Regions from separate parts of the Cobetia sp. BL01 genome, predicted to be linked through region 1. Evidence: predicted binding sites of a transcription regulator. Region 1 holds the regulator's gene; each other region holds the start of a gene.
The links. Region 1 encodes sigma-54, which starts transcription at its own class of promoters, with help from an activator protein. Its sites were predicted from a motif close to TGGCACNNNNNTTGCTNT; they were not measured.
Positions count from the first base shown of each region.

Region 2: the regulator sigma-54 is predicted to act here: its motif matches at 3,458-3,475, upstream of ACZYGA_RS15980 (ammonium transporter).
Region 3: the regulator sigma-54 is predicted to act here: its motif matches at 1,439-1,456, upstream of ACZYGA_RS09885 (NCS1 family nucleobase:cation symporter-1).
Region 4: the regulator sigma-54 is predicted to act here: its motif matches at 3,402-3,419, upstream of ACZYGA_RS11660 (P-II family nitrogen regulator).

Region 1 covers NZ_JBVBEE010000002.1:487,462-493,378, forward strand. The annotation lists gene lptA (lipopolysaccharide transport periplasmic protein LptA) at 1-263, shown strand, start outside; gene lptB (LPS export ABC transporter ATP-binding protein) at 266-1,006, shown strand; gene ACZYGA_RS05835 (RNA polymerase factor sigma-54) at 1,361-2,809, shown strand; gene hpf (ribosome hibernation-promoting factor, HPF/YfiA family) at 3,409-3,717, shown strand; gene ACZYGA_RS05845 (PTS sugar transporter subunit IIA) at 3,727-4,197, shown strand; gene rapZ (RNase adapter RapZ) at 4,294-5,208, shown strand; gene ACZYGA_RS05855 (HPr family phosphocarrier protein) at 5,195-5,464, shown strand; gene mgtE (magnesium transporter) at 5,629-5,917, shown strand, end outside.
Region 2 covers NZ_JBVBEE010000012.1:41,544-47,460, forward strand. The annotation lists gene ACZYGA_RS15970 (NAD(P)-binding domain-containing protein) at 139-1,548, shown strand; gene ACZYGA_RS15975 (hypothetical protein) at 1,689-1,856, opposite strand; gene ACZYGA_RS15980 (ammonium transporter) at 1,995-3,353, opposite strand; gene ACZYGA_RS15985 (DUF1989 domain-containing protein) at 3,709-5,917, opposite strand, start outside.
Region 3 covers NZ_JBVBEE010000004.1:259,600-265,516, reverse strand. The annotation lists gene ACZYGA_RS09885 (NCS1 family nucleobase:cation symporter-1) at 1-1,248, opposite strand, end outside; gene ACZYGA_RS09880 (nitrilase-related carbon-nitrogen hydrolase) at 2,018-2,920, shown strand; gene hydA (dihydropyrimidinase) at 3,005-4,447, shown strand; gene ACZYGA_RS09870 (NAD(P)-dependent oxidoreductase) at 4,647-5,917, shown strand, end outside.
Region 4 covers NZ_JBVBEE010000005.1:229,328-235,244, forward strand. The annotation lists gene ACZYGA_RS11645 (ferredoxin--NADP reductase) at 241-1,017, shown strand; gene glnK (P-II family nitrogen regulator) at 1,208-1,546, opposite strand; gene ACZYGA_RS11655 (ammonium transporter) at 1,697-2,944, opposite strand; gene ACZYGA_RS11660 (P-II family nitrogen regulator) at 2,977-3,315, opposite strand; gene ACZYGA_RS11665 (accessory factor UbiK family protein) at 3,753-4,127, shown strand; gene ACZYGA_RS11670 (CBU_0592 family membrane protein) at 4,213-4,491, opposite strand; gene ACZYGA_RS11675 (hypothetical protein) at 4,696-4,854, shown strand; partial or broken gene ACZYGA_RS11680 (YifB family Mg chelatase-like AAA ATPase) at 5,652-5,917, shown strand, end outside.

The DNA of each region.
Region 1 (5,917 bases):
AGCAGAAACCCGATACCGACGAGCGACTGGTCAAGGGCTGGGCGAATACCATTCGCTACCACGCGCTGGAGCGCCGGGTGGAACTGGTCGGCGATGCCCGTCTGGAGAAAGGCGACGACACCTTCGAAGGCGGCTACGTGGAATACTTCCTGGACAAGCGCCAGGTCAATGCCAGCAATGGCACCGATGCCTCATCCTCCGAGGGGTCACGCGTCCACATGACCCTGACGCCACGTGGCGCCAATGCCAGCAAGGACCAATGAGCATGACTGCTGCCAGCCCACGTACCCTCAGCGCTCGTCATCTGGCCAAGGCCTACAAGGGTCGCAAGGTCGTCAAGGACATCTCGCTGGAAATCCGCCAGGGTGACATCGTAGGCCTGCTGGGCCCCAACGGGGCCGGCAAGACGACCTCGTTCTACATGATCGTCGGCCTCGTGCGCTCGGATGCCGGTAGCGTGACCATCGATGACCACGACCTGTCCGGCGCCGCCATGCATCAGCGGGCTCGCGCCGGCATCGGCTATCTGCCCCAGGAAGCCTCGATCTTCCGCAAGCTCTCGGTATCCGACAACATCATGGCGATCCTCGAGACGCGCAAGGACCTGGATCGCAACGGACGCAAGGCACGCCTGGAGGAGCTGCTCAACGAGTTCAGCATCACGCATATTCGTGACAGTGCCGGCATGAGCCTTTCCGGCGGGGAGCGCCGCCGCGTGGAGATCGCTCGCGCACTGGCCACCGAGCCGGACTTCGTGCTGCTCGATGAGCCGTTTGCTGGCGTGGACCCCATCTCGGTGGGCGAGATCAAGAGCATCGTGCGCCAGCTGCGTGACCGCGGCATCGGGGTGCTCATCACCGATCACAACGTGCGCGAGACACTCGACATCTGCGATACCGCCTACATCGTGGGCGATGGCCAGATCATCGCGCATGGCGACGCCGACACCATCCTCGCCAACCAGCAAGTGCGTGATGTCTACCTGGGCCATGAGTTCAAGCTCTAGCCCGAGAGTGCCGTCAGCCTGGTAAGAGCCGTCAGCCTGGTAAGAGCCGTCAGCCTGACGAGAGCCGTCCGACCTCTTCTGCTCTCACCAGCACCCTCCAGCACCCGCCACTTCCTGCTTCACTGTCGGGGCCTCGTTCCCCGCCCCCTCACGCAAGCGCCTCGACATGCGCTTGCGTGATCTCCCCGTGAACCCTCCTGCTCTGCCACACCTCACTCGAATGCATGACGTCCATACCACCTTGGTGGCAACATGGCATGCAAGTTGCTTGAATATTCTCGACTGCCCCTTGTCAGTGCCCCGACCCACGGTATAGCGTAGATGCACGTTCCTTTGCCGTGAATGACAGACCCCATGAAACCCACCTTGCAGCTTCGACTCGGCACTTCCCTGACAATGACCCCGCAACTTCAGCAAGCGATCCAGCTGCTGCAGTTGTCGACGCTGGACCTGCGTCAGGAGATACAGCAGGCGCTTGAGTCAAACCCCATGCTGGAGCTTGACGAGGAATACGAGTCGCTGGATGTCGCGGAGACACAGGACAAGAGCGAGATCTCCACCTCCGAGACCAACAGCGAGATTCCTGAAGAATACCCTCTCGACAGTGACTGGTCGGACCTCTACCAGGATCACGCAGGCAGTCTGACCAGTTCCGGCAGCGGAAGCTCGAGCGAGGACGGGCCGGACTTCGATCGCAACACCAGTGTCGAAAGCCTGCAGGACCATCTGCGCTGGCAGCTGGCGATGACGGACCTCGATGCGCGTGAACGCCAGATGGCGGAGAGTCTGATCGATGCGGTGGATGGGGCCGGCTACCTGAGCATGAGCCTGGACGAACTGGTCGATGGTCTGCGAGGTCAGGGACTGCCCGGCCTCAAGGCGTCGGAACTCGAGCAGGTCCTGCTGCGCCTTCAGCAGTTCGATCCCACCGGTGTGTTCGCTCGAGACCTGCGGGAATGCCTGCTGCTGCAGCTGGCCCTGCTGCCGGACGATCTGCCGCTGCTGGCCCAGGCCCGCCGTCTGGTGCGGCAATTCCTCGAGGCACTGGGCAATGACGATCGCAAGCTGCTCAAGCGTCGCCTGAGCCTGGATGATGATGAACTGGATCACGTCATTCGTCTGGTACGGGCGCTCGACCCGCGCCCGGCGTCCGCCTGGGGTGAGCCTGCCAGTGATTACGTCATCCCGGACCTGCTGGTCCGTCATACGCGTCACGGCTGGCAGGTCGAGCTCAACCCGGAAGCGCTGCCCAAGCTGCGTATCCAGCCGGAATATGCCGCCCTCATCAAGCGGGCCGACAAGTCCGCGGACAACACCTTCCTCAAGGACAACCTTCAGGAAGCCCGCTGGCTGATGAAGAGCCTGTCCTCACGCAATGACACCCTGCTCAAGGTGGGCCGCGAGATCATGGCGCGCCAGATCGACTTCCTCGAGCAGGGGGAAGAAGGCATGAAGCCGCTGATCCTCGCCAACATCGCGGAAGTGGTCGAGATGCACGAATCCACCATCTCGCGGGTGACCACCCAGAAATATATCCACACCCCGAGAGGCGTGTTCGAACTCAAGTTCTTCTTCTCGAGTCAGGTGGGTGGCAGCGGCAACGGTGACGCGCATTCCAGCACCGCGATCCGCGCGCGCATTCGCAAGCTGATCTCGGAAGAACCGGCGCGCAAGCCATTGTCCGACTCACGCCTGGTGGATCTGCTGGCCAGTGATGGCATCGAGGTAGCGCGCCGGACGGTCGCCAAGTATCGCGAGGCCATGGGCATCCCCTCCTCCAGCGAGCGCAAGCGCTTGGCGTGAGTCTCGACAACGGATACCCGCAGGCCAGCGGGCTCCACACGTCGGAGCGCTGAAGCTCGCCCCCTTGCACCTGCCATCCTGGCATCATCTGCCAATCGGTCGTCTGAATACCGGTTGGCAATGCCTGTCCTTGCGACTGCGTGAGTGACTTCACGCCCCCAATTGCCTATTTTTCCAGCCACTTTTCTCCAGAGTGCTTTCTTTTTCCCTCACATCCCACGGACAGATAGCCAGGGGTCGCCACCGACTCCTGCCACACGAACGTCGACGTAAATGCTGACATTGGCCACAAACGGCCGGTTTCTCGAGCCCCATTCCGTCCGTGATGCGAGGCGATGCTCATGAAGAACCTGCTGATATCCCTCGCTGGGTTGAAGACAAGCCTTGCGCCACGATGCAGCGCAGCGTTGATCTTTGTTCAAAGCTTGGGCATTGTCGGGGTAGACGCTCGGTACACCGGCACCGCCGCTCTCGCCAGCAGATGATCGCCACGAGACCATGGCCGGAGTCAGAAAGTGGCCGCGCGTTCAATCAGGGTTTGCTCGCAGTCAAAAAGGGTTACAATTCAAAGGCAACCCGCTGGATAAAGGAGCGTGTCCATGCAAGTGAATATCACCGGGCATCATGTGGAACTCACCGATCCTCTCCGCGATTATGTCAACGAGAAGCTCGCTCGCCTCGAACGGCATTACGACAACATCACCAATGTTCAGGTGACACTGTCGATCGAGAAGGAACGCCAACAGGCTGCCTGCACCCTGCACGCCGCTGGCGCCGACCTCCATGCCCTGGCAGAAGACCCCAACATGTACGCTGCCATCGACGCGCTCGCCGACAAGCTGGACCGCCAGCTGGTCAAACACAAGGAAAAGTCCCAGGCTCGCTCTCAGGGCACCGGGACCCGTTGACCTTCTGCCATGACACTTGATCAGATTCTTCCCCCCGAGCGCACGCTCTACGGCGTCCCCGGGGGGAGCAAGAAGCGGGTGCTGGAATTCTTCAGCACCTTCATTGCTCAGAACATTCCCAGCCTGGACAGCCAGGAAGTCTTCTCGCGCCTGATCGGGCGCGAGAGACTGGGTTCGACGGGTATCGGCCACGGCGTGGCCGTGCCACATGCACGCAGTCCACACTGCAAGACCCCCATCGCGGCGTTCATGAAGCTCGGTGACCCCATCGACTTTGACGCCATCGATGGCGAACCCATCGATCTGCTGTTCGTGCTGCTGGTCCCCGAGGAGGCAGATGACACCCATCTCACTCTGCTCGGCCAGGTGGCGGAACTGCTCAACTCGCCCACCAACCGGGCAGCATTGCGCCAGGCAGACAGCCAGCGAGCATTGTTCGATGCCCTGACCTCGGCCATCGCCGAATTGCCGGCGCGCTGAACCTGCAAGCCCGGACTCGCTCCGGGCTTGTCGCTGACTGGCCTCAGGCACCCTCCGCTTTCACCTCATGCTGACCTCGCCCTGGGAGAGCACTCCATGAAGATCGTGATCATCAGTGGTCGCTCCGGTTCCGGCAAATCGATTGCCCTCCAGGCGCTGGAAGACATTGGCTACTATGCCATCGACAATCTGCCCGGCATGCTGCTGGCACCATTGGTCGAGCAGCTGGAAAAGGACAGCCCCACCCGCCGGCGCATCGCGGTCTCCATTGACGCGCGCAACCTCCCCGATGCCCTGAGTCGCTTCCCTGAACTGCTCGACAGCGTTCGTCAGAGCGGCATGAATGTGCAGGTCGTCTACCTGACCACGGACTCCCGTGTCCTGCTCGAACGCTATTCCGCGACCCGCCGCCGTCATCCGCTGACCCGCGACAATGACCGCACGCTGGCCGAGGCCATCGAGATCGAGCAGCAGACACTGGCCCCGATTCGTCAGAAGGCGGATCTTGTCATCGACTCGACCAACCTCAGCGTGCATGACCTGCGCTCGCGCATCACCGAACAGGTCGCGCAGCACAGCTCTCGTCATCTGACACTCACCTTCGAGTCCTTCGGCTTCAAGCATGGCGTGCCGACCGATGCCGACATGGTGTTCGATGCCCGCTGCCTGCCCAACCCCTACTGGGACATCAATCTGCGCAGCGATACCGGTCGTGATGACAGCGTGGCGGAATTCCTGCAGCGCTACCCGGACGTCAAGGCAATGCAGGATGACATCGCCGGCTGGCTGGAACGCTGGCTGCCCGCCTATCAGGCCAGCAATCGCAGCTACCTGACCGTTTCGGTGGGCTGTACCGGTGGCCAGCATCGCAGCGTCTATCTCTGCGAGCAGCTGGCCGAACATTTCGCCAAGCAGCTTCCTGAGGTGCGTCTACGCCACCGGGAACTGGGGATCCATACGGCCCTGGCGATCAGCGATACCCGTCAGGAGTCACACGATGCCCAGTCGTGAACTGGTTCTGACCAACAAGCGCGGGCTGCATGCTCGCGCTGCCACCAAGCTGGTCAACTGCTGTGCGCCCTTCGAGGCCACGGTCATGGTCAGTCACGGTGAGCGACGCGCCAACGCGGCCAACGTCATGGCGCTGCTGATGCTGGCAGCCCCGTGTGGCACGGCGCTGATCATCGATGTCGAGGGCGAACAGGCAGATGAGGCCCTGTCTGCGATCGAGTCCCTGTTCGAGGCGCGCTTCGAAGAGGAAGAATGACGCCGCCGCACCCCGTCTGACATCCCCCGCCCGCCGGCTTTCTGCCACTTTTTCCGCGCTGATTGCCCTATCGATAAGAAACAGTGTTTTCTTTTGTCGACGCGCCCCCCTGCGCCAATGGTAGAATCAACGCTGTCCTTCATGTCGACAGGGGAAGCCGACAGATGAGCAAGACGTCACGCAAACTCAAGCCAAGACTTGATCGCCTGTCACAGGCACTGGAAAGTGGCGAGCTGGATCAGGCAAGGCGCATGCTGAATCGCGGCCTGGCACCGGTGGACGTGGCCCACTTGCTGGAATCCTCCCCCCCCAAGGAGCGCAACCTGCTCTGGGAGCTGGTCGACGCCGAACTTCAGGGCGATGTGCTCCAATACCTTGGCGAGGATATCCAGAGCGACTTCCTCAAGGACATGGATGCCGAGGACGTCCTGGCCGCCACCGAGAATCTGGAAC
Region 2 (5,917 bases), on a different contig from region 1:
CAGGCCACCCAAGCAATGGATAACGCTCATTATTATCGCGTTCCACTACGGGGGAAAAAGCACCTGGTCAACACGACATCCCGCAACGCTGGGTTCACGGAACACGACGCCTCATTACAGTCTCAACAGGAAATACCCATGACAAAACGCATTGCGATCATTGGCGCAGGGCCGAGTGGCCTGGCACAGCTGCGCGCCTTTCAATCTGCCGCTAACAAGGGTATCGACATTCCCGAGATAGTCTGTTTTGAAAAGCAGAGCGACTGGGGCGGCCTGTGGAATTACAGCTGGCGCACCGGTCTTGATCAAAATGGTGAACCCGTCCACGGCAGCATGTATCGCTACCTGTGGTCCAACGGTCCCAAGGAATGTCTGGAGTTCGCGGATTATTCCTTCGAGGAGCACTTCGGCCACCCGATCGCCTCATATCCGCCTCGCGCGGTCATCTTCGATTACCTCAAGGGTCGAGTCGAAAAGGCGGGCGTGCGCAAGTACATCCGCTTCAATTGCCCGGTGCGCCACGTCAGCTTTGACGACACCCGCGAGCAGTTCACCGTCAGTGTCCATGACCAGCAGGCCGATGCGGTCGTTCAGGAGCATTTTGACCACGTCATCGTCGCTTCCGGTCACTTCTCGACTCCCAACGTGCCCGAATTCCCGGGGTTCTCGGAGTTCAATGGCCGTATTCTGCATGCACATGACTTCCGCGATGCGCTGGAGTTCAAGGGCAAGGATCTGCTGCTGATCGGCAGCAGCTACTCTGCCGAAGATATCGGTTCACAGTGCTACAAGTATGGCGCTCGCAGCATCACCACCAGCTATCGCACCGCCCCGATGGGCTTTGCCTGGCCGGAGAACTGGGAAGAGAAGCCGCTGTTGCAGAAAGTGGACCGCGACACCGCCTACTTCCGCGATGGCACCCGCAAGAAGATCGATGCCATCATCCTGTGCACCGGCTACCTCCATCACTTCCCGTTCCTCGATGAACCGCTGCGCCTCAAGACAGCCAACCGCATGTGGCCGCTCGGTCTCTACAAGGGCGCTGCCTGGGAAGCCAATCCGCGCCTGTTCTATCTCGGCATGCAGGATCAGTGGTACACCTTCAACATGTTCGATGCCCAGGCATGGTGGGTGCGTGACGTGATTCTCGGTGAGATCGCGCTGCCCAGCCGCGAGGCCATGCAGGCAGACAGTCAGGCATGGCGTGACCGGGAAGAGACGCTGGACAGCGATGAATCGATGATCCGCTTCCAGGGCGATTACGTGAAGTCACTGATTTCCAAGACGGATTATCCGAGCTTCGATATCGACGGCGTCAATCGCACCTTCCTCGAGTGGGAGCACCACAAGCACGAGAACATCATGACCTTCCGTGACTACTCCTATCGCTCGCTGATGACCGGCACCATGGCCCCGCGCCATCACACGCCCTGGCTCGACGCGATGGATGATTCGCTGGAAGCCTTCCTGGCGCAGCCCGACAAGAGCGCCGGACAAGCAGGCGGCGAGACAGCCGCCGAACGCTCCCTCGCGACTGACAAGGTCTGAGTGACGGACAGGATCTGATTGACTGACGGCCTTGTGTCACCTGACATGTGACATCGGGCCCACAGAATGCACAACGCCGCGAAGCATGGCTTCGCGGCGTTGTGCATTCTGTGGTTGCGGAGCAAGAAGGCCCCGATGGATCAGAAGGTCTTCTTGCTGCGGAATGACGCTTTCTCATGGCGCAGGATATTGACGCTCAACGAGATGCAGACGCCAGCCGCGATCAACAGACTGACCGCCACCATCCCTGAATTGCTGAAGAAGAACGCATAGTTGGCAGCATGTACCGCAGTATCGACAGTTTCCATGACAAGACTCCCGGAGAAGAAAGAAAACGAATCGGCCCGTTCGCTCCGTCACTGGCTGGCAGCCAGACTTCAGGACAGATGGCAACGAACGCTGCAACAAACGAGCCAATCCTCATGCGGGTAATCATCAGAACCGACTCAGCTGATATCGGGACGCTTGTCCATCGGTGCTGCCACTACCCCGCCGGAACGTGCCGGCACGCTGGAAGATGACTCGGTTGCCATGCTCTCCGGGTAGGCCTTGGCCGGCACTTCGAACAGGTCCAGCCCGAGCACTTCGACATGCGGCGGCACGCGCAGCAGGTTGAACTTCTTGAGCAGATAGGCAACGCCCCAACCCGGCACGAAGCCCGTCACTGCCATCACCACCGCGCCTGTCAGCTGCCCGGTGAAGGAGACATCCGGCACGCCTTCGCCGACATTCGGGAAGCCCGCGGCGAAGACACCCACCAGTACCACACCATAGAAGCCGCAGAAGCCATGTACCGCGAAGGCACCGACGGAGTCATCCAGGCCACGCTTCTCGAGCAGCGCGCCAATCTTCGGCATCAGGGCGCCACCGGTGACGGCCAGCACGAAGGCCAGGCCCGGGTTGTAGAGATCCAGCCCCGCCGCGACGGTGATGATACCGCCCAGCGCACCGGACATGGTCCAGAAGGGATCACGCGAGGACAGATAGGCACCGATCACGCCGCCACCGAAGCCCATCAGGGTATTGAAGGCGAAGGCAGAGAGGTTGGTGCGATTGCCGTAGATGGTGGTCCAGCCGATGTCACCGGTGTTGAAGATGATGCAGCCGCCGAGGAAGCCGAAGAAACCGACAATGATCAGCATCAGCCCGATCAAGGTCATCGGCATGTTGTGCGGTGCGATCACCTGCGGCTTGCCATCGTCACTGTACTTGCCGATACGCGCGCCCAGATTGAGCAGCACGCCCAGCGCGAAGAAGCCAGCCACGGCATGCACCACGCCCGCCGCGCCGACATCGTGGTAGCCCAGCTTGTGCAGCATCCAGCCATCCGGATGCCAGCCCCAGGCACCCGCCAGGATCCAGACACCCGCACCGAGAATCACCGCCAGCAACAGGAAGGCGCCCAGGCGGATGCGTTCGATCACCGCGCCCGAGAGAATCGAGCCCGTGGTCGCACCGAACAGGGCAAAGGCCGCGAAGAAGATACCGGTGCCCATGTCATCGGCGTCCGGGCGCATGCTCGCGCTCCACGGCAGAGCGGCGGAAGCCTCGATGGGAATCAGCCCATTGGGGAAGGCATTGTAGATCCACCAGCCCACGAAGTAGAAGGCGGGGATGATCGAGGCCAGCGTCAGCACGTTCTTCATGCCGGACGCCAGGGCATTCTTGGAACGGGAGGCACCGATCTCGTAAGCCAGAAAGCCTGCGTGGATCAGGAACATGATGGCGGTACACCACCAGTAGAACACTTCGATGTTCATCGCCTGGTGCATATCCAATATGCTTTGCAACGTCTTTTCATCCATCGTCTTTTCTCCTTTTCCGGGCCGGGTCTGCCACCGCATGCCTGCCGATGGAAACCCTGTCTGCCCGAAGGTTGTTGTTGTTTTTCAAGGGGGACCTGCTGGATAAAGCAAGCGACATGCCAGATGACCCCTGATGGCCACCTTCAGCAATACGTTGTTTTCATTGATATCTTATCGAAATCGTGGACACCTCTTCATATATGAAGCCCGGAAATCACCACCTGGCAAGAGGGTGTTCGTTATTGAGGCAGGCAGGCGGCGTCCTGCACCGTGATATGACGTGAGTCGTACTGCATATACGGATCGTCACCGTCCAGCCTCACGCGCGAGGTCTCGGTCATGCGCCATGCATCACTCAGCTACGCACCTTGAGACGCTCAGGATCATGGAAGGGCAATGTCACCACCTCGGCGACGAGACGCTTCTGGTGGCCATCCAGCTGACCGATCTCAAGCTGCGTTCCGGGGCTTGAGAAATCCGGGGCGAGACGACACATGGCGATGGACTGGTTGAGCAAGGGAGAGCGGGTCGCGCTGGTGATCACCCCGACCGGATAGCGGCCGTGATAGACGAGGTCGCCGTGGCTGACCAGCTCGCTGCTGTCCATCTTCAGGCCCATGATCCGATGGCGGGATTCCGGCGTCTCGCGCTGCATGGCCGCACGCCCGACGAAATCATCCTCCTTGCTCTTCATCGGCACGGTGAAGCCGATGCCCGCCTCGTAGGGAGACGTCTGCGGGCAGAATTCATGGCCAGCGAAGATCAATCCCGCCTCTATCCGCAGCATGTCGAGGGCATCCAGCCCCAGTGGCGCGATGCCATGCGGCTCACCGGCCGCCCAGATCGCCTCCCACACGGCCGGGGCGTCATGCGGATGACACCAGATCTCATAGCCCAGCTCACCGGTATAGCCGGTCCGCGACACCATCAGCGGGATGCCATTCGGCCCCGCCAGACGGCCGACCATGAAGCGGAACCAGCCCAGCGTATCCACCTCCGGCTGGGTACGCGCATTCCAGATCAACGGCGCCAGCACCTCGCGGCTCTTCGGCCCCTGCAGCGCGATGTTGTGCAGCTGATGGGTGGAGTCGCGCACCGTGACGCGATAGCCCTGCTGCTCTGCGAGATCCCGCAGCCACTGGCCGCTGGCCGGATCACCGCAGATCCAGCGGAAGGTCTGCTCGCCCATGCGGAACAGGGTGCCGTCATCGAGCATGCCGCCGGTTTCCTGACACATGGCGGAATACACCACTTCTCCGATGGAGAGTCGGCGCACGTTGCGGGTCAGCGCATATTGCAACAGGCGTTCGGCGTCCGGTCCGGCGACCTCGAACTTGCGCAATGCGGAGAGATCCATCACCGCGACCCGTTCGCGACAGGCGAGATACTCCGCCTTGGCCCCCCACCCCTCGTAATGGGTGGCCAGCCAGTAGCCGTGGTAATCGATGTACTGCTTGGTCAAGGCGGAGGTGCAGGGATGGAAGGCGGTGGGCAATGTCATGCGCGGCAATTCCTCGGGCCGGTTGCGATAGGCGATACCGCGGGGGAAGTCATGTTTAGCGGCGTAGATACGCACATGGATATCGGTCGGCACCCAGCCGTTGGCGGCGTCGATGTCGTCCGGACAGGCGGATGAGGCACAGATGAGGTCACGGTCGGCGCGCAACAGCACATAGTCGCCGGGACGTGACCAAGGCTCATCCACCGCCAGGGTGCCGCAGGGCTGTACCCAGGTATTGAAGAAGAAGTTGATGGCCGGCCAGCTGGCACGCTGTCGGATGCCATGAGACGCCGACAGGGCATTGTTGAAGTTGACCGTGCAGCTGTCGTGACCGAAGTAGCCGTGGTGTTCGTAATACTGCGGCGAGCAGGCAAGCATGAAGCTGTCATGACGTCCGACCGTGTCCTGGATCACCTCGAGCATCGGATGCAGGTGCTGATCAAAGAACACCGAATACAGTCCCGGATTGGGCATGCAATGCCCGGACAGGCTGCGCGTGGCGCCGGCATCCAGCCCCAGCTCCTCGCCCCGTGCCCAGGCAGTGGCGTCGAAGGCCACGAAGTCGGAGCACTGACGCCCCGCCACATCGATGATCTGGATCCACTCGCCCTGCTTGACCTCATAGACCTCGACCGTCCCCGCCGCGACTCTCGTCTCCTGGCGGATCGGCGCCAGCGGCACCGGCAGATGTTCCAGCCCCACAAGCCCGGTGCAGAAATGGGACACCTCAAGCTCGGTGGCCAGCCGCTCTCCTTCGATCGTCATGTCACTGCCGGGGGCCAGCAGAATCAGGCGTGCGGCAGGCGCTTCCAGCGGCCAGCGAATCTCGGCTGGCAATCCGGCCGCTGACAGGCGCTGCCAGTGCGATGGCGGGCAATGCGCGACTCCCAGCGCTTCCAGGCGTGCCTGAGTGTGCGGACTCCTGTTGCCGGACGTCTCCTGCGCCTCGCTGGCCTGAGGCTGACTGGCGGAGGCGTGATCTCCCTGGCTGACGACGCTCGCGAAGTGCGCAAGCGACGCCTCGATTGTCGTGCCTGCCCCCTTCACCACTTCGCGGGAGCTT
Region 3 (5,917 bases), on a different contig from region 1:
GAAATAGTCGACGATCATGATTCCCGCGATCGGCCCCAGCAGACTCGAATAGCCCAGCAGCCAGTTGGAATAGAGGCTCTCGAGGCTCACGTCGGAGACGATCCAGCCCATCTTCTTGATCAGCTCGAAGCCCATCAGCAGCACCCCGACCAGCCCGGTGAGCAGCACGCCGCGCGTCTGGTTGATGAATTTCGGCGCGATGTTCTGGAAATCATTGGTCGGCGAGACGATGTTGGCGGCGGTGTTGGTGGAGAGCGTCGCGATGATGATCAGCACCATGGCGATGGCGACCCAGCCGGGGCTGTCGATGCGACCGATCAGGTTGACCGGGTCGGAGATGGTCTCCCCCACCAGCGAGCTGGAAGCGGCCGTCAGCACCACGCCGAGCGCCGCGAAGAAGAACATCGTCAGCGGCAGGCCGATGATCTGACCGACGATCTGGTCCTTCTGGCTCTTCGCGTAACGGCTGAAGTCAGGAATGTTCAGCGACAGCGTCGCCCAGAAGCCGACCATCGCGGTCAGGCCCGCCATGAAGTAGCTGGCCACGCCATCGCCTTCGGGACGATTCGGTGGCTGGGCCAGCAGTTCGCTGATCGAGGTATGCGGCAGCGCCCACACCATCAGGCCGACCCCCACCGCCAGCAGCAAGGGCGCGGAGAGCGTCTCCAGCCACTTGATGGATTCCGCGCCGCGAATCACCACGAACAGGTTGAGCGCCCAGAAGATGAAGAAGCCGATGACCTCGCCCACCCCGCCCAGCGCCTTCCAGTCCGCCGAGAGGCTCGAGAGCAGCAGGTGAATCGCCAGGCCGCCGAACATCGTCTGGATACCGAACCAGCCACAGGCGACCACCGCCCGAATCATGCACGGCACGTTGGAGCCGATGATCCCGAACGATGAACGCAGCACTACCGGAAAGGGAATCCCGAAACGCGTGCCGGGGAAGGCGTTCAGCGTCAGCGGAATCAGTACCACCAGATTGGCGACCAGAATCGTGATCAGCGCCTCGCCGACACTCAATCCGAAGTAGGCAGTGAGCACGCCGCCCAGGGTATAGGTGGGTACGCAGATCGACATGCCGACCCACAGCGCGGCGATGTTCCAGCGCGACCAGGTGCGCTCGGCACTCCTGGTCGGCGCGATATCCTCGTTGTAGCGCGGGCTGCGGGCGACGTCCTGCGCCACCACCAGCTCGATCATTTCCTCATTGCTGCGCACCATGTGCGAGCGAGTCTGTGTCGGGGCCATGAGTCCTCACCTGTTCAGCTGTTGTTATTGTTGAGGGTGATGCACGTCGCTTGTCCTGCCTTTGCGCTCTGTGGCGCGTCTTGCCGTCTTTGAAGATCCGTCCCTTCCTTCACCCTCCTGATTCACTTTTCCACCCTGTTTCAGCCAAGGGATGCTTGAATTACCCATCCACATGAAGCGGTACCTTTCATGGGCAAATCGCATGCCGATGGCGGCATTATTGCCGTCAAATCAAACCTGTCCCGCAAGACAACTTGAGAGGCAATGGCGCGGGTTTGACCGTCTGATGCCCGTCAGGTGGCGACACGCCGTGTTCGCGCCAATTGTCAGTATGGTCAGGTTCCAAGCTGGTGCAAGGCGGTCTTGCACAGGGCCCATACAGACGATCACAAGCCACTGATGTGCATTGAGTTTTCCTTTAAAAATCGCGTGAACCACGCTGATTCTCCTGGCACCACAATGGTGAATTCATGCGAAATCTTGACCGAAAATCCTTTTATAACAACAAGATAAATTCACGAGACTTTATTTGACACTTCGTCTTGCCGAACGCGGGAACACTGTCTAATGTTCATTAAGCTGACTGATGAGACAGGATCTGCATCGGACCTTCCCTGACCCACGATACCTGCCGCGGGCATGCAGACTTTCCGGACAGGCGGAGTGATTTTCCAGGACCCATTTCGCGCCATCCCGGCTCACCCGCTCTGCCCACCAGCACTCATTGAAGACAACAACAACCGGCGCCAAGCCGCCCGATGAGGATGACATGTCGAACGACTCCCGCATCTCCTACCGCGAGGATGCCGGCAAGCTGCGCTGCGCCGTCATCCAGATGGGACTCAACGTCTCCACCGACCTCGAGCCCGCACAGATCCGCGATGCCATGAACGAGGCCCACCTGCCGCTGATCGACCAGGCCGGTGAGGCAGGCGTCAAGATCCTGTGCTTCCAGGAAGTCTTCAATCAGCCCTATTTCTGCCCGAGCCAGGATGCCAAGTGGTATGCCGCCGCCGAGCGCGTGCCCGACGGCCCCACCGTCACCCTGATGCAGCAGTACGCGAAGAAGCATCAGATGGTGATCATCGTGCCCCTCTACGAGGAAGTGCAGCCGGGGGTGTACTACAACACTGCCGCCGTCATCGATGCCGACGGCAGCTATCTGGGCAAGTATCACAAGACCCACATCCCGCAGGTGGCGGGCTTCTGGGAGAAATTCTTCTTCAAGCCCGGCAAGTCCGACTGGCCGGTCTTCGACACCGCCTACGGGCGCATCGGCGTCTACATCTGCTACGACCGCCACTTCCCGGAAGGCTGGCGCGCGCTGGCGCTCAACGGCGCCGAGATCATCTTCAATCCCTCCGCCACCGTCGCCGGCCTCTCCCAGTATCTGTGGGAGCTGGAGCAGCCCGCCTCCGCCGCCGCCAATGGCTGCTACATCGCCGCCATCAACCGTGTCGGCCATGAACAACCCTGGGATATCGGCGAGTTCTACGGTTCCTCCTACTTCGTGAATCCACGCGGCCAGATCGAAGCCCAGGCCAGTGCCACCGAGGACGAGCTGTTGATCCACGACCTCGACATGTCGATGGTGCGCGAGGTGCGCAACAACTGGCAGTTCTTCCGCGACCGCCGTCCGGACGCCTATACCCGCCTCACCGATGGCGAGTGACGGACTGACGACCCGCACGACAACAACAAGACGACCTGACACTCAATGCCGGACAAGGCCGCGCGATGCGGCCGGGAGAGACTCATGGCAATCCTGATCAAGGGCGGCAGCATCCAGACCCACGAAGAGCGCTACACCGCCGATGTGCTGTGTGACGGCGAGACCATCACCGCCATCGGCACCGACCTCGAGGTACCGGACGACTGCGAGGTGATCGACGCCAGCGGCTGTCTGGTGATGCCCGGCGGCATCGACCCGCACACCCACATGCAGCTGCCCTTCATGGGCACCGTGGCCAGCGAGGATTTCCAGAGCGGCACCGCCGCGGCGCTGGCCGGCGGTACCACCATGATCATCGATTTCGTGATTCCCTCCCCCCAGCAACCGCTGATGGAGGCCTATCACACCTGGCGCGAGTGGGCCGAGAAGTCGTGCTGCGACTACAGCTTCCACGTCGCCGTCACCTGGTGGGACGAGAGCGTCAGCCAGGACATGCAGACGCTGGTCGCCGATTACGGGGTCAACAGCTTCAAGCACTTCATGGCCTACAAGAACGCCATCATGGCGCCGGACGACACCCTCGTCTCGAGCTTCGCGCGCTGTCTGGAGCTGGGCGCGATTCCCACCGTGCATGCCGAGAACGGCGAGCTGGTCTACCACCTGCAGCAGAAGCTGCTGGCCGACGGCATTACCGGGCCCGAGGCACATCCGCTGTCGCGTCCGCCGCAGGTCGAGGGCGAGGCCGCCAGCCGCGCCATCCGCATCGCCGGCACTCTGGGCACGCCGGTGTATCTGGTGCACGTCTCCACCGCCGATGCGCTGGAGGAAATCCGCTACGCCCGCGAGCACGGCCAGCCGGTCTACGGCGAGGTGCTGGCAGGCCATCTGCTGATCGATGAAGCGGTCTATCAGAACAAGAGCTGGGAATTCGCGGCAGGCCACGTGATGAGCCCGCCGTTCCGCTCGCTGGAGCACCGCCAGGCACTGTGGGGCGGCATCCAATCCGGTGACCTCCAGACCACCGCCACCGATCACTGCTGCTTCTGCGCCGAGCAGAAGGAGATGGGCAAGGACGACTTCTCGAAGATTCCCAACGGCACCGCCGGGGTCGAGGATCGCATGGCGATGCTGTGGCACGAGGGCGTCAACACCGGGCGCTTCTCCGCCGAGGACTTCGTCGGCCTGACCTCCACCAACGCCGCCAAGATCTTCAATCTGTACCCGCGCAAGGGCGCGATCCGGGTCGGCAGCGACGCCGACATCGTGGTCTGGGACCCCAACGCCGAACGCACCATCTCGGCGAAGACTCACCACCAGAACATCGACTTCAACATCTTCGAAGGCCGCACCGTCAAGGGTATCCCGCGTCACACCATCAGCCGCGGCGACTGGGCATGGCGCGATGGCGAGCTGCATGCCAAGCGCGGTCACGGCCAATACGTCGAACGCCCGCCCTACCCCAGTGTCTTCGACCAGCTCAAGGCCCGCGCCGAGAGCAATGTCGTCACCGCCGTGGATCGCAGCTGACGGCCGACGAACGACTCGAACAAGACAAGACCGGCACGACTGAACGACACGACTGACCGACGGCCTGGCAGCGCACCTGACGCGCTGCCGGTCCCGAAGCGCTGCCAATCAAGGCGTTGCCAACCAAGCCGCGCAACCTGACTCGCCTGCAAGACCAACAACAACGACCCCGCGCCTGAGCGCGGGCAGGAGCCACACCGTGACGACATCCTCCACTCCTTCCCACTGGGCCCCGTCCGGGCTCGCGGAAGAGGCGCTGAGTGCGCGCTTCACTGATCTGCATCCGGCGCTCACCAAGCGTCAGGCCTTCATCGAGAGTTCGCGTTGCCTGTATTGCTATGACGCGCCCTGCATCAAGGCCTGCCCGACCAGCATCGATATTCCGACCTTCATCCGCCGTATCCACGATGACAATCTCGACGGCGCCGCCAGCGAGATTCTCGATGCCAATATCCTCGGTGGCAGCTGCGCCCGCGTCTGCCCCACCGAGATCCTCTGTGAGCAGTCCTGCGTGCGCAATCAGGGCGATGAGTGCCAGCCGGTGCTGATCGGTCTGCTGCAGCGCCATGCACTGGACAACGCCCAGTTCGAGGCTCACCCGTTCACGCGGGCAGCCAGCACCGGCCGGCGCATCGCCGTGGTCGGTGCCGGGCCTGCCGGGCTTTCCTGCGCCCATCGTCTGGCGCGTTTCGGCCACGACGTGGTGATCTTCGAGGCCGAGGAGAAAGCCGGTGGCCTGAATGAATACGGCATCGCTCGCTACAAGCTGACCGATGACTTCGCCGCCCGCGAAGTCGAATTCCTGCTCGAGATCGGCGGCATCGAGATCCGCCATGGCCAGCGCCTCGGCGACAACCTGGCGCTGGCCGCACTGACACGCGAGTTCGACAGCGTCTTCCTGGGCCTCGGCCTTGGCACCAGCCATGCCCTCGGCCTGACCGGCGAGGATGCCAGCGGCCTGATGGCGGCCACCGACTTCATCAAGGTGCTGCGTCAGAGCGGCGAACTGAACGCGCTGGCAGTGCCGAGGCACGCGGTGGTGATCGGCGCCGGCAACACCGCCATCGACATCGCCGTGCAGGCCAAACGCTTGGGCGCGCAGACGGTGGACCTGGTCTATCGGCGTGGCGAGGAGCAGATGTCCGCCACCCATCACGAGCAGGAAATCGCGCGTGCCAATGGCGTGATGATCCACACCTGGGCGCGCCCGCTGGCCATCGATGTGGCAAGCGACAGTGAGGGTAGTGATGCCGCCGCGCTCAATGCGATGCAGTTCGCGCGCACACGGGTCGAGGATGGCCGACTCGTCGATACCGGCGAGACCTTCACGCTGGCCTGCGATGGGGTCTTCACCGCCATCGGCCAGGGCTTCGATGACGCGAGCCTGAGCGATGCGCATGCCGCGGGGCTGGCCCGCGAGGGGGCGAAGATAGAGGTGGACGAGATGCTGCGCACCAGTCTGCCGGGCGT
Region 4 (5,917 bases), on a different contig from region 1:
CTGGCCAGCGCAACACCCGGTTCGCGCTGCAATGTGAAGCAGGCCATTGCCGGGCTTGTAATGCGATTCATTCGCAATCAATATTGATAGTCTGGATAACCTATATCCAGATAAACCATTTAACGCATAACCCAACAGTGACTACAATCGCTGCATAGTTCATTGGGTCATAAGCTGTTATTTGCTTATTCCATAATAGAATGCTTGATTTCAAGGGGCGCGACCCCGGGAGGCCACCAGGTGAGCAGTCTGACCACTACCGAAGTCATCGACGTCCATCATTGGAACGACTCGCTGTTCAGCTTCCGCACCCAGCGGGAAGACAGCCTGCGCTTCAAGAATGGCCAGTTCGTGATGATCGGCCTGGAAGTCGAAGGCAAGCCGCTGATGCGCGCCTACTCGATCGCCAGCCCGAACTACGAAGAGCATCTGGAGTTCTTCTCCATCAAGGTGCAGGACGGCCCGCTGACCTCACGCCTTCAGCACCTCAAGCCGGGTGACCAGATCATGGTCTCGCGCAAGCCCACCGGAACGCTGGTGCTGGACGATCTGCTGCCGGGCGAGAATCTTTACCTGTTCTCCACCGGAACTGGCCTGGCGCCCTTCCTGAGCGTGATTCAGGACCCGGAGACCTATGAGCGCTATGACAAGATCATCCTGATGCACGGTGTGCGCCATGTCTCAGAGCTGGCCTATGCCGACATGATCGCGGAAGAGCTGCCCAAGCACGAGTATCTTGGGGAAGAGATCGCCGAGAAGCTGATCTACTACCCGACCGTGACGCGCGAGGAGTTCCGCAATCAGGGCCGCATCACGGATCTGGTCGAGAATGGCAAGCTGTTCGAGGACATCGGCCTGCCGCCGCTGGACCCGAAGCGTGACCGCGCGATGATCTGCGGCTCGCCGGCGATGCTCGACGATATCAGCGCCATGCTGGATGCCCGTGGCTTCGCCATCTCGCCGAAGATGGGTGTGCCGGGTGACTATGTGATCGAGCGTGCCTTTGTCGAGAAGTGAGCGTGTTGAGAAGTGAGCGTGTCGAGACGTAAGCATGTCGAGAAGTGATGCCCTGAGCATGAACCACGAGCATCACGCATGAACGGCACGTGCTGAAACGAAAAAACCGCAGGCCAATGGCCTGCGGTTTTTTGTGTGCTCATGTCACCCGTCGGGGCAGCACGTCATCGCCAGGGCTTTCGCCAGGGGCTTAGACGGCGTCCTTGCCGGTCTCGCCGGTACGGATGCGAATGACCTGCTCCAGCGGCGAGACGAAGATCTTGCCGTCGCCGATCTTGCCGGTGTTGGCGACATTGGTGATCGCCTCGATCACGGAATCGATCATGGCATCATCCACGGCGACCTCGAGCTTCACCTTGGGAAGGAAGTCGACCACATACTCGGCACCCCGATACAGCTCCGTGTGGCCCTTCTGGCGGCCAAAACCCTTGACCTCGGTCACGGTGATACCCTGGACGCCAATCTCGGACAGGGATTCGCGTACGTCGTCGAGCTTGAATGGCTTGATGATGGCAGTGACCAGTTTCATCGTCTCTCTCCTTGGGTGATGGTGCGGGTGGCGTTGCTGCTCGCCACGCCAGCCCCTATTGCTCAAGCATACACCGCTTATCCGGTCAGGAAAAAAGACTCCCGCCAGGTGGCGGGAGTCTTTGGGTGTCGCGTGAGTCTCGATCCTTGATTACTTGCGGCTGGAGGTGAATTCCGGATACGCCTCCATGCCACATTCCGCCAGATCGACGCCTTCGTACTCTTCCTCTTCGCTGACGCGCAGTCCCATGATGGTCTTGATGACCAGCCAGACCACGAAGCTTGCGATGAATACCCAGGCGAAGATGGACACGGCGCCCAGCAGCTGTGCGGAGAAGGTGGCATCGTCATTGGTCAGCGGCACTGCCATCAGACCCCAGAGACCGACTACACCGTGGACGGAGATGGCTCCGACCGGGTCGTCGAGCTTGAGCTTGTCGAGGCCGACGATGGAGAACACCACCAGCAGGCCACCGACGGCGCCGATCAGGGTGGCAGCACCGACACTCGGTGCCAGCGGACCAGCGGTGATGGCGACCAGGCCAGCCAGGGCGCCGTTGAGGGCCATGGTCAGGTCAGCCTTGCGGAACCACAGGCGGGCGAGGATCAGGGCGGCGATGACACCCCCGCAGGCAGCGGCGTTGGTGTTGACGAAGACCTGAGCGACCGCGTTGGCTTCATCGATGTTGGACAGCACCAGCTCGGAGCCGCCGTTGAAGCCCAGCCATCCCAGCCACAGGATGAAGGTGCCCAGGGTCGCCAGCGGCAGGTTGGAGCCCGGGATGGCGTTGATCTCACCGTTCTTGCCGTACTTGCCCTTGCGAGCCCCCAGCAGCAGCACGCCAGCCAGTGCGGCGGAAGCGCCTGCCATGTGCACGATGCCGGAGCCGGCGAAGTCACTGAAGCCCGCTTCGCTCAGGAAGCCGCCACCCCAGGTCCAGTAACCCTGGACCGGGTAGATGACGCCCGTCATGACCACGGCGAAGGCCAGGAAGGCCCACAGCTTCATGCGCTCGGCGACTGCACCGGAGACGATGGACATGGCGGTCGCCACGAACACCACCTGGAAGAAGAAGTCGGAACGCGCGCTGTAGTAGATGTCGCCACCGGAAGCGAGCGCTTCCTCAGCGGTATTCTCGGCGCCGATCAAGAAGCCCAGGCTCGGCAGGAAGCCGCCTTCGGCGCTTGAGTACATGATGTGGTAACCGACCACCATGTACATGGTGCAGGCGATGGCGAACAGCGCCACGTTCTTGGTCAGGATCTCGGTAGTGTTCTTGGCGCGTACCAGGCCAGCTTCCAGCATGGCAAAGCCGGCAGCCATCCACAGCACCAGGGCGCCACAGACTAGGAAATAGAAGGTATCAAGTGCGTACTTGACCTCGATGATCTCGTTCATGCGGGATTCTCCTTTATTATTGTGCGCGGGGCTCAGACAGCATCGGCGCCGCGTTCACCGGTACGGATACGGATCACGTCATCCAGCGGGGTGACGAACAGCTTGCCGTCGCCGATCTTGCCGCTGTTGGCTGCCTGGGTGATGGCGTCCAGCACCGTTTCCACACTGCTGTCATCAACAGCCACTTCAATCTTGACCTTGGGAAGGAAGTCGACGACATACTCGGCGCCGCGATACAGCTCGGTGTGGCCCTTCTGTCGCCCGAAGCCCTTCACTTCCGTGACCGTGATGCCTTGCACGCCGTTGTCGGCCAGCGCTTCACGCACGTCGTCCAGCTTGAAGGGTTTGATGATGGCGGTGATCAGTTTCATGTGCTGCCCCCGTTTGCTACCGCAATGATCTGTCATGTTGAGTGCGGCCAATCAGACACTGCTGGTGGCCTGTTCCTGACAAGTGCATCGCACGAGGTATGCCATGAGGTTAAAAAATCTTTAAATTCATCTAGTTGTGCTGAGGGAAAAAGCAGCTCCGCAGCAAGGCCAAAAATGACGGCAAGGAGAACGCCATGGCGATGCACCGCTTTGGTGCCTGAATTGCGGCTTTCGAGGTAGGAGATAGCGCTAATATGGTGCACAAGGGCCGGTGCCTGCCGTCAGTGGCGAGAGATTCGGGGTCGAGACATGCGTCAGGCCAGCGGGTTGCGTATCCTTGCAACATGACATGATGTCCCCCACGTTTCGGGGAGATCCTTTTCTCTGACCGACAGCCCCATGATGGGCCCGTCGGCTTGCAATGGCTGAGGTGGAGCATGTTCAAGAACGACGTCATCGGGCGTATGGCCCAGCAGATCGGTGAGCGCCTCCAGGACGCCTCGCACGGCCCGGAAGAGCTGCAGAAGTCCGTACAGGGCGTGATGCGCAGCGCCTTTGATCGCATGGAACTGGTGTCGCGCGAGGACTTCGACATCATGATGGATGTGCTGACGCGGACTCGCGGGCGTGTGGAGTCGCTGGAGAAGCAGGTCATCGCACTTGAGGCGCTGCTGGAGAAGCAGGGACTGGTGGCGGGTGCTGCGTCGACCACCGAGCCTGCCGTGGCGGTGGACGATGAGGGAGAGACCGCGCTGGCAAAGCGGGAAGCCGCCAGCCACGCCGAGGAGATCGAGCGTCAACGCGACGCCTGAATGGCATGCTGCCAAAAAAACCGCCACACCCGTCGAGGTGTGGCGGTTTTTTTGTGTCCGTCGCATGAGGCGGGTGCCGGGCAGGTCAGACCGTCTGTGGACGAGACCCCATCAACCAGCGAACCAGGCCCACCAGAGATGCCACGATCCAGAACACCTCGATCACGAAGCTGGCGAGATTGAAGTTGATGCACAGGCTGATCAACAAGAGGATCGCCCCGCTCAGATTCATGAGGTTGTAGGTCAGGCTACGTGCATCGAGTCTGCCAATCTGCAGCAGAAAGAAGGCACCGACCACCAGAGAGGTGCCGAGCATGCCGATGATGTCCGCCATGGGTGCCAGCGAGGCAAGCATGTCTTGCATGAGGTGTTACTCCTGAAACAAGCCGAAGTCGTCCTGAATGGCTGGCCCTTTCCGTGGGTTGGACGATTCTCTGCCACCCTTGGGTGGCCTCCTTGAGACAGCTTGGCGGTTGTATCAGCAGGGCCGAGACAACCGATCAAATATACCAGCAGTCCCCCTCTTGAGGCACTCCTGTAGCGCCTGGAGTACCGCCTTGCATGTTCCATGAGCACTCTTCTGGTGCAGGCCCGAGGGCTGGTGATCCGTCAGGTGCTCCATGTCGCCAACTTCGTGAAATATCTGCTAGAACGCGCGTTATTTCATGGAAAAAGCCGGTTGATGGGCTATTTTCAACGTTCAGTCCGCATGAATGTCTCGAGCTGAACAGACACGGCAGCCAGTCCGGCGCATCGAAGGAGGCTGGCATTGGGTGGGGCCTGCGTGACTCTCGGGAAAGGCACTCCCTTCCCTCGCGCCTCTTCTCTTGAGCCCAGCCTCCTGAGTCATGCCAGGGCGTTTCTCCATTCACTTCTTCATGAACTTCTCCGTGAACTACTTCGTGAAGTTCTTCATGAAGCTCTTAATGAAATTCATGCCGCGATGTCGACGGGAAACGCTGCCGTTGGTTCATCGTGCGGGTGCCTTGCCCGTTCTGGGTGACGATATTGCCTCTCTGCCGCCTGTTTCGCCGGTCTGGCCGGGTGCTGGAGGAGGGCTGATGTCGCCCTCAGGTGTTGATTCAGAGTGTAATGCGTCACGCTTCGATGAGGTGGTGCGGCTCGGTGTCCATATCGATAGGGTTTGGCGTTGCTAGATGATGGATATTTGAGCGCTGGGAAATGCCCTGTCGAGGGGTTTATGTAATGTTATCCACAGTCGGTATTTTTCTTACGTATCCAGTAATTATAGGGGTTGTTGGCGTAATGAAAATTATGAAACGGGTGGCTGGAATCGCTGATAATACCGTTGCGGTGCAGTGAGGACATGCCGTGTCCGGCAGCGCGAGTGACATTTGAGGAGTGCCGCATCGCCAAGCGTTGAGTCGTGTGCACGCTGGCAGGTATGAGATTTGCCATGCTGGAGGAGATGGCACCGGTATCGTGCCCTCGCGCTCATGGCAGGCGGGTGCCTGCTCCGATTGCGCCGTGCAGCAGAGAGGCGGCATCACGCAGGGAAGACTCATGTCATTGGCAATGTTGCGCACGCGCGCATCTCTTGGTCTTGAAGCTCCGGAGGTGCAGGTAGAGGTACACCTCTCCAACGGGCTGCCGGGGCTCTCCATCGTTGGCTTGCCGGAAGCGGCGGTGAAGGAAAGTCGTGAGCGAGTGCGCAGCGCATTGCTCAATGCAGGCTTCGAGTTTCCAGCGCGCCGAATCACCCTCAATCTGGCCCCGGCTGACCTGCCCAAGGAGGGTGGGCGCTTTGATCTGCCGATCGCACTGGGCAT